2 regions of the Enterobacter cloacae complex sp. genome follow, and region 1 is predicted to be linked to the other one. Evidence: predicted binding sites of a transcription regulator. Region 1 holds the regulator's gene; the other holds the start of a gene.
What was found. Region 1 encodes Fur, which represses iron uptake genes when iron is present. Its sites were predicted from a motif close to ATAATAATGAGAACNACTATCAA; they were not measured.
Positions count from the first base shown of each region.

Region 2: sodA (superoxide dismutase [Mn]) is a predicted target of Fur. The motif match lies at 1,727-1,749, and genes of this name have one in related genera.

Region 1 covers NZ_LT991957.1:3,448,334-3,452,547, reverse strand. The annotation lists gene ybfE (LexA regulated protein) at 106-393, shown strand; gene fldA (flavodoxin FldA) at 549-1,079, shown strand; gene fur (ferric iron uptake transcriptional regulator) at 1,371-1,817, shown strand; gene chiQ (ChiQ/YbfN family lipoprotein) at 1,910-2,236, opposite strand; gene chiP (chitoporin ChiP) at 2,284-3,681, opposite strand; gene glnS (glutamine--tRNA ligase) at 4,128-4,214, opposite strand, start outside.
Region 2 covers NZ_LT991957.1:1,994,265-1,998,478, reverse strand. The annotation lists gene rhaR (HTH-type transcriptional activator RhaR) at 1-499, shown strand, start outside; gene rhaT (L-rhamnose/proton symporter RhaT) at 500-1,534, opposite strand; gene sodA (superoxide dismutase [Mn]) at 1,823-2,443, shown strand; gene yiiM (6-hydroxyaminopurine reductase) at 2,515-3,189, shown strand; gene cpxA (envelope stress sensor histidine kinase CpxA) at 3,241-4,214, opposite strand, start outside.

The DNA of each region.
Region 1 (4,214 bases):
CGACGGGCTTCCAGTCGTTGGCGTGTGGATTTGGGTGATGTATGATGGCGCGCTTATCGCCCGGGCATTAGCAGGGCGGCGTGTATCCCCCGAAGTCTCAGAATCATGGCCAAAGAACAAACGGACCGTACGACACTAGATCTGTTCGCGAATGAGCGTCGACCGGGACGACCGAAAACGAATCCGCTTTCGCGCGATGAACAGCTGCGTATCAATAAACGCAACCAGCTTAAACGCGATAAAAATCGTGGGCTTAAGCGTGTCGAACTGAAGCTGAATGCCGATGCCGTCGATGCGCTTAACGCGTTAGCTGACGCGCGCAACATAAGCCGCAGCGAACTGATCGAAGAGATGCTGATCGCCCAGCTTGAGACGTTACGCGGCAAGGCGTGAGTCAGAAAATCCTCAATATTACCTTTTTCATGTAGCACAGAGTGCAGTCCTGCGTGATAGCTGTTTCCGCAGGGTTGTCTGTTCTGCTATTATTGCCCTTATCCGTGGACAATTTGCGCCACCATACCATTAAGTTTCAAGAGGTTATTTTACTCATGGCAATCATCGGCATTTTCTTTGGCAGTGATACCGGCAATACTGAAAATATCGCAAAAAACATTCAAAAACAGCTCGGTAAAGACGTTGCTGATGTGCATGACATCGCCAAGAGCAGCAAAGAAGATCTCGAGGGCTATGACATCCTGCTGCTGGGCATCCCGACCTGGTACTACGGTGAAGCCCAGTGTGACTGGGACGATTTCTTCCCGACGCTGGAAGAAGTTGACTTCAACGGCAAGCTGGTTGCCCTGTTCGGCTGCGGCGATCAGGAAGATTATGCGGAGTATTTCTGTGATGCGCTGGGCACCATTCGCGACATCATTGAGCCACGCGGCGCGGCGATCGTCGGTCACTGGCCAACGGCGGGCTATCACTTCGAGGCTTCTAAAGGTCTGGCAGATGACGAGCACTTCGTTGGCCTGGCCATTGACGAAGACCGCCAGCCAGAGCTGACCGCTGAGCGCGTAGAGAAATGGGTTAAGCAGGTTCGCGAAGAGTTGAACTTGGACGATATCCTTAACGCCTGATATCCCTGCGGCGCAGCTCCGGTTGCGCCCGTTTTCCAGGTAAAACCGATTAAATTAATTGCTACAAACTTTTAACTTTTTCGCTCAGACCTGTACAATATCCCCCTGGTAAAAAGTGGGTGCCATCGAACAAGTTTATTGGTGATACCACGTTTTTATAAGCATACTTTGCTTGAGACTTGCAGTTTTCATTTAGGCATGGCAGTTCTATAATGAGACGCATTATCCCAAGTGCATTTTCTGTCACTTCTTCTTTTGAAGTGAATCGTTTAGCAACAGGACAGATTCCGCATGACTGACAACAATACCGCATTAAAGAAAGCTGGCCTGAAAGTAACGCTTCCTCGGTTAAAAATCCTTGAAGTGCTTCAGGGGCCAGACAATCACCATGTCAGTGCGGAAGACCTTTACAAGCGTCTTATCGATATGGGTGAAGAGATTGGGCTGGCAACCGTCTATCGTGTGCTGAACCAGTTTGACGACGCGGGCATTGTTACTCGTCATAATTTCGAAGGCGGCAAGTCCGTGTTCGAACTGACTCAGCAGCACCACCACGATCACCTGATCTGCCTCGACTGTGGCAAGGTCATTGAATTTAGCGATGATTCCATTGAATCACGCCAGCGTGAAATCGCCGCCCGTCATGGCATCCGCCTGACTAACCACAGCCTGTACCTGTATGGTCACTGCGCTGAAGGGGATTGCCGCGAAAATGAACATGCGCACGACGCAAAATAAGTGAGTGTTCATACTCTGAGCCAGCCGTGAGGTTGGCTTTTTTTTTGCCTGAAAAAAGCCCGGTGACACTGCGCCACCGGGCGTAAAGCAACTTATTTATTGTTATTGCGTATCTCGTTCCAGATCTTATCGCAACGCTTCGCCACTTCCTGATCGTTACCGGTTTTACGCGCCTGAATGCAGGCCTGGTAATCCATCACGCGAACGTTTTCCTGCGTGGCGAATTGCTCATGGGCTTTGTCTTTTTTCAGCACGTTCAGCACGCTTTGACAGGCCTCAATCTTCTCAGGAGAACCCTGTGCGGTATTGATGCACGCGCTGTAGGCCTCTTTCAGACGGGAGTCCTCTTTCGGCGCCTGATCCTGCACGCATGCCACCAGCCCGAAGGCCAGCAACGCAACGATTACCCTTTTATTCATCATGTTCAGTCTCCATAACGGCGGGACACCGCCCGCCGCAGCATTCATCAGAAGATGGTAAATGGCGCAATGACCATGAATTTCACGTCACGTTCATCCTGGAAGATGTTGCCGTAGCCGCCCGCGTAGCTCGGGATATCGGAGTGGTTGTCATACTGGGTGAAGTGCAGTTTGAACATCGTGCCTTTCGCACGGCCCTCCTGAAGGGTGTAAATCGCATCCAGGCTGTATGAAGACTCTTTCAGACGGTAGTTTGGATCGTAGTACGCGTCTGGCGTTGCCATATCCCCGGGCTTCGCATCCCAGGCGTACGCGTAGGATGCTCCCACTGCCCATCCGGGCAGGTTCCAGTTTTTCAGGTCATACATTGCGCCGAAGAAGACCGCCTTTTCGCCGTCGGCGTTAAAGTCAGAGCGGTTATCCCACCAGATATCCAGACGACCGTTAGAGGAGGCGTAGGTAGGCGTCATACGTTGCAGGAAGTAACCCTGCTGCCCTTCGGCCTTAACCCACGTCCCTTCCAGGCGTAAATCAACCTGGCCGACCTTGTAGCCGAAGGTCAGCGCCTGCAACCATGCGGTACCGTCATAGATATCATTTACGCTGCCATCGCTGACCTTATCGCGCGTGCCGTAGAACTGATAGCTGGTACTCAGCGGGCTACCTGCGATATCAAATTTATAGCTGGCCTTAGCAAAGTACTGATCGATATAGCCTTCAGCCTGACCGAACGCCGCTTCCAGCACCAGATCGTTTTTAAAGTCATACTTCGCGCCAAGAGAGTGGAGATACTCGACTTTGGTTTTTTTATCGTTCTGGTAGAACTTGTCCATCTCAATGTGCCACGGCGCTTTGTACTCGTTGGTCCACATATAGGAGAAGCTCAACGCCCCCGCATCGCCGTAGTCAAAATTAGCGCCGGCTTCCGCCCCCTGATAGGTACCTGGCATAAAGCTCCAGTGCGGCGCTAACAGCGTTTGTCCTGTTGGCTGGATATACCCCCCGCGCGCCCAGACCGGACCATATTTGAATTTTGCCGCCGCTTTATAGAGGCTGATACCGCTTTTATCGCCGGACCAGTCTTCGTCGTAGGCTTTATTGCTGGAGGAGAACGCAATTTCGTTCGGGTGGCCGCTGTCGCCATTTTCGGCCATTTCAATTGCGGTGAAAGCAGCAATATCAATCCCGAACATATCGGCGGCATATCCCGACTGGAAATCCAGGTTGGCGTTCCAGGTCGAGTGAGAAAGGTTGGTTTTGTATTTATTTTCAGTGACGTCTTTACGGTCACGCTCACGCTGCCAGTAATAAATACCGCCCGTGAGGGTGGAATCTTCAATGAAGCCTGCTGCTTTTGCCTCTGGCGCAATCACCAGGCCCGACATTGCTGTCACACCGGCGATAGCCAGCGCCAGCGCACTACGTTTGCCACTGAACGTACGCATAGATTATTCCTCTTTGACGAATTAAAACGCCTTAAACGGCGAAAAACAGAAAAGACCAAAAGGTCAGGGGTAGTCAGAAATACCCTCGAATTAACTACCGTCTTTAGGTTATTTTTCGCGGCGCGAATTATCAATGCTTTTAATCAGGCAAAAGTCAGGATTATGACGAAGAGCACATATTTCGTAGTGATTTGTAACAATTAGCAGGAGCCGAGTGCTGGCGGGGAACCGGTGGATTTTCAGTAAGTAACGCCATTAATATTTATCTATTTTTATCCCTTTCCGTTTTTCGTAAATAAACAAACTTTTTTTAGAAAAATAAGTAGCACCTCATTGACCCGTTCTGATGGCTTATAATAATTTCGCCTGCGCTTAACGATATGATCGTTAAATAAAAAAACGCCGCATTACGCGGCGTTTGTTTCTCATTGACCAGAGCAGCGTTATTATTCGCCGATCTTAGTCCAGGTATCACGCAGACCCACGGTACGGTTAAATACCGGTTTTTCTGCCGTGCTGTAGCGGCTGTCCAG
Region 2 (4,214 bases), 1.5 Mb from region 1:
CTTAAGCAGCAGCGGCATGGCTCAGGTGCGCCAGACGATTTCCCAGCTGGAGCAGGAGAGCCAGAAGGGCGACCCGGTGGCGAACCAGATGTCGGAGCTGCTTTTCGCCCAGCTGGTGATGACCCTGAAGCGCCATCGTTACGCCACGGATAATCCCTCCGCCACCATGCAGGAAGCGCTGCTGGATAAGCTGATCGCACTGCTTGCGGGCAGTCTGAACAAGAGTTTCGTGCTGGAAAAATTCTGCGAGCAGGAGCAGTGCAGCGAGCGCGCGCTGCGCCAGCAGTTCCGCACCCAGACGGGTATGACGATAAACCATTACCTGCGCCAGCTGCGCATCTGCCACGCCCAGTATCTGTTACAGCATACGGAGCTGATGGTCAGCGAAGTGGCGATGCGCTGCGGATTTGAGGACAGTAATTACTTTTCGGTGGTGTTTAACCGCGAGGTGGGGATGACGCCGGTTCAGTGGCGTCATCGCAGTCGAAAGGCGGCGTAATCAGTTCGCCATGCCGAGGCCGACAATGTTGGCGGCGATAATAATCACCACGCAGCCCAGGCTCAGCACGCCAACCGGACGGCGCCCGGCGTTGTTCCACTCCTTCAGCACCAGCCCAACCAGCCCGCCGCACAGCACGTAGAAGCTCATGTGCAGCATCCAGCTCATATAGTCATACTGCGCCGGAATGCTGGCGTGGCCCCAGGCGTAGAAGAAGAATTGCAGATACCACATCAGGCCGCCGAGCGCGGAGAGCAGAACGTTGGTAATGATCAGGGGTTTTGCCAGCGAGAAGTCGGCTTTTACCGACAGGTTCTTCACTTTTGCCAGCCGAATGAAGCAGAAGCCGAGGTTTACCAGCGCGCCGCCGCCCATGATCACCACGTAGCTTGGCAGGGCAACATACAGCGGGTCGACGCCCAGCGCCGCAGCGGCCTCGTGCATCGGTTTGGCGGCGTTCATGGCAAACGACATGCCCGCCGAGAAGACGCCGCACATCACCGCCAGCAGCAGCCCTTTCTTCAGGTTGAACTCTTCGGCCCTGATGCCCATCTTGCGTTCTTTTAGCTGGCCTGCGCGGGTGACGATCCCCACGCCGATCACCGCCACCAGCACGCCCAGCAGCGTCATCCGGCCGCCCTGGGTGTTGATCAGCACGTCGAAATGGCCGTTAAGGATGGGCGTCATCAGGGTGCCCACTATCAGCGTAATGCCAATGGCGATGCCGATGCCCATCGACATGCCGAGGTAGCGCATGGTAAGGCCGTAGTTGATATTACCGATGCCCCACATTGCGCCGAACAGAAACACCGGCAGTAACGTAGAGGCGTTGAAGGAGGAGAAGTAGCCCCAGAAATCGGGCAGCAGCACGGCGCTGATGGTCCACGGCAAAATCAGCCAGGAGACCGTACCGCCAACGGACCACATGGTTTCCCATGACCAGCCTTTCACCTTTTTAAACGGGGCATAGAAACAGGCAGCACTGGCCGCGCCTATCAAATGCCAGAAAATACCCATCGTAATCGCATGATTCATTTTTTTATCCTCATCGTTTTTATTGTCGGTGGCTTCCCGCCGACTTGATGAGTGTAAAAATTAGGCGGTTTGGGAACCTTCAGAAGGTTGCCGCACTTTTGTGGAGGGTGGCAATCAGCACGTTAAGCGCGTGAGCAGACTCACAATTTTGTGATTCATCGAAATTGTAATAACCCTATAAAAACTACGGCATTGATAATCATTTTCAATATCATTTAATTAACTATAATGAACCAACTGCTTACGCGGCATTAACAGCTGTGCCGCCCGACAATAATGGAGAGGATTATGAGTTATACACTGCCATCCCTGCCGTATGCCTACGACGCACTGGAACCGCATTTCGACAAGCAGACGATGGAAATCCATCACACTAAACACCACCAGACCTACGTGAACAACGCGAATGCTGCGCTGGAAAGCCTGCCAGAGTTCGCTAATCTGCCTGTTGAAGAGCTAATCACCAAGCTGGACCAGCTGCCAGCAGACAAGAAAACCGTACTGCGTAACAACGCGGGCGGTCACGCTAACCACAGCCTGTTCTGGAAAGGCCTGAAAACCGGCACCACCCTTCAGGGCGACCTGAAAGCGGCAATCGAGCGCGACTTCGGCTCCGTTGACAACTTCAAAGCGGAATTCGAAAAAGCCGCTGCAACCCGCTTCGGCTCTGGCTGGGCGTGGCTGGTTCTGAAAGGTGACAAACTGGCGGTCGTTTCCACTGCAAACCAGGACTCCCCGCTGATGGGTGAAGCCATCTCTGGCGCATCCGGCTTCCCAATTCTGGGCCTGGACGTGTGGGAACACGCTTACTACCTGAAGTTCCAGAACCGTCGCCCTGACTACATCAAAGCGTTCTGGGATGTCGTGAACTGGGACGAAGCCGCAGCGCGTTTCGCCGCTAAAAAATAAGGTTGCATTGACGCCTGTGAGAAGCGAGTCTGATGACTCGCTTTTTTTGTATCTGCGTAATGGAGGCAGCGATGCATTACCCGGTGAACGTGTTTACAGGCAAGGTAAGGGAGTACGACGGCAGCCGCCCGAGCGCCATCGCCAAAGTGCAGGTCGACGGTGAGCTGTCGCTGACCGAGCTCGGGCTGGTGGGCGACCAGCAGGCCGAAAAGAAAATCCACGGCGGGCCCGATCGCGCGCTGTGCCACTATCCGCGCGAGCATTATCAGCACTGGAAAACCGAATTTCCTGAACAGGCGGACCTCTTCGTCGCGCCCGCGTTTGGCGAAAATCTCTCAACGGAAGGGCTGACGGAAAAGAACGTCTTTATTGGCGATATTTACCGCTGGGGCGATGCCCTGATTCAGGTCACCCAGCCGCGCTCGCCGTGCTTTAAGCTCAACTACCATTTTGGTATTCAGGATATGTCGGCTCAGCTGCAAAACGCGGGCAAAACCGGCTGGCTGTATCGCGTTGTGCAGGCGGGACAGGTTTCTGCGGATGCGCCGCTTGAGCTCGCGTCGCGCCTGAGTGAGGTGTCGGTGTACGAGGCCTGCGCGATTGCCTGGCATATGCCTTTCGACGATGAACAGTATCATCGCCTGCTGTCGGCGGCGGGGTTGTCTACCAGCTGGACAAGAACGATGCAGAAGCGGCGTATAAGCGGGAAGATCGAGAGTAGTTCGCGGAGATTGTGGGGGAAATAGGCTCCGTAAAAAGTAGGCCGGGTAAGCGAAGCCGCCACCCGGCACATACCGTTACGAACGCTTATACAGCGGTAGCCACAGCGTTAACCGCAGCCCGCCCAGGGGGCTGTCATCGGCTTTCACCCAGCCACGGTGCTGCTGCATGGCGGTTTCAACAATCGCCAGACCCAGCCCCGTACCGCCGGACTCGCGGTCGCGCGCCTCGTCGGTGCGGTAGAACGGACGGAAAATCTGTTCGCGATCTTCCGGGCTGACGCCTGGACCATCGTCATCGACAATGACGGTAATCCCGTCTTTATCCACCGAAAACGCCACTTCAATCTTCGTGTGCGAATAGCGCAGGGCGTTACGCACGATATTCTCCAGCGCGCTTTCCAGCGTGTTGGGGTTACCGTAGAGCGGCCACGGGCCCGGCGGGAAGTTGACGGTGAACGATTTCCCCATCTGCTCCGCTTCGAACGCCGCGTTGTCCAGCACCTCGTGCCACAGGTGATTAGCTTTCACCGTTTCGCTCACCAGCGCGTTTTTCTGCTGGTTACGCGACATCACCAGCAGATCGTTAATCATGCTGTCCAGACGATGCGCTTCCGTCTCAATACGCTCCAGCTCTTTGCTCTCACCGCTGCGGCGGCGCAGCAGGGCGGTGCCCAGCTGTAAGCGCGTGAGCGGCGTACGCAGTTCGTGTGAGATGTCCGAAAGTAGGCGTTGCTGGGCAGTCATCATCCGATCAAGCGCGCTGACCATCTGGTTAAAACTGGTGCCGGCGGCCAGGAACTCCTGCGGCCCGGATTCCAGCTCCGGATGCTGCCTGAGGTTGCCTTGTGCCACTTCGTCCGCCGCGTTTTTCAGCTTACGCGCCGGTTTCGCCAGGCTCCACGCCAGCCATAACAGCAGCGGGGAACTGACCAGCATCGTGACGATCAGCAGCAGAAGCGGACGGTCAAACAGCAGGTTGATGAAGTCGGACTGGGAACTGCTCGCAGGGCGAATCAGGTAGAGCTGATAGTTATCTTCCCCATCCCGTA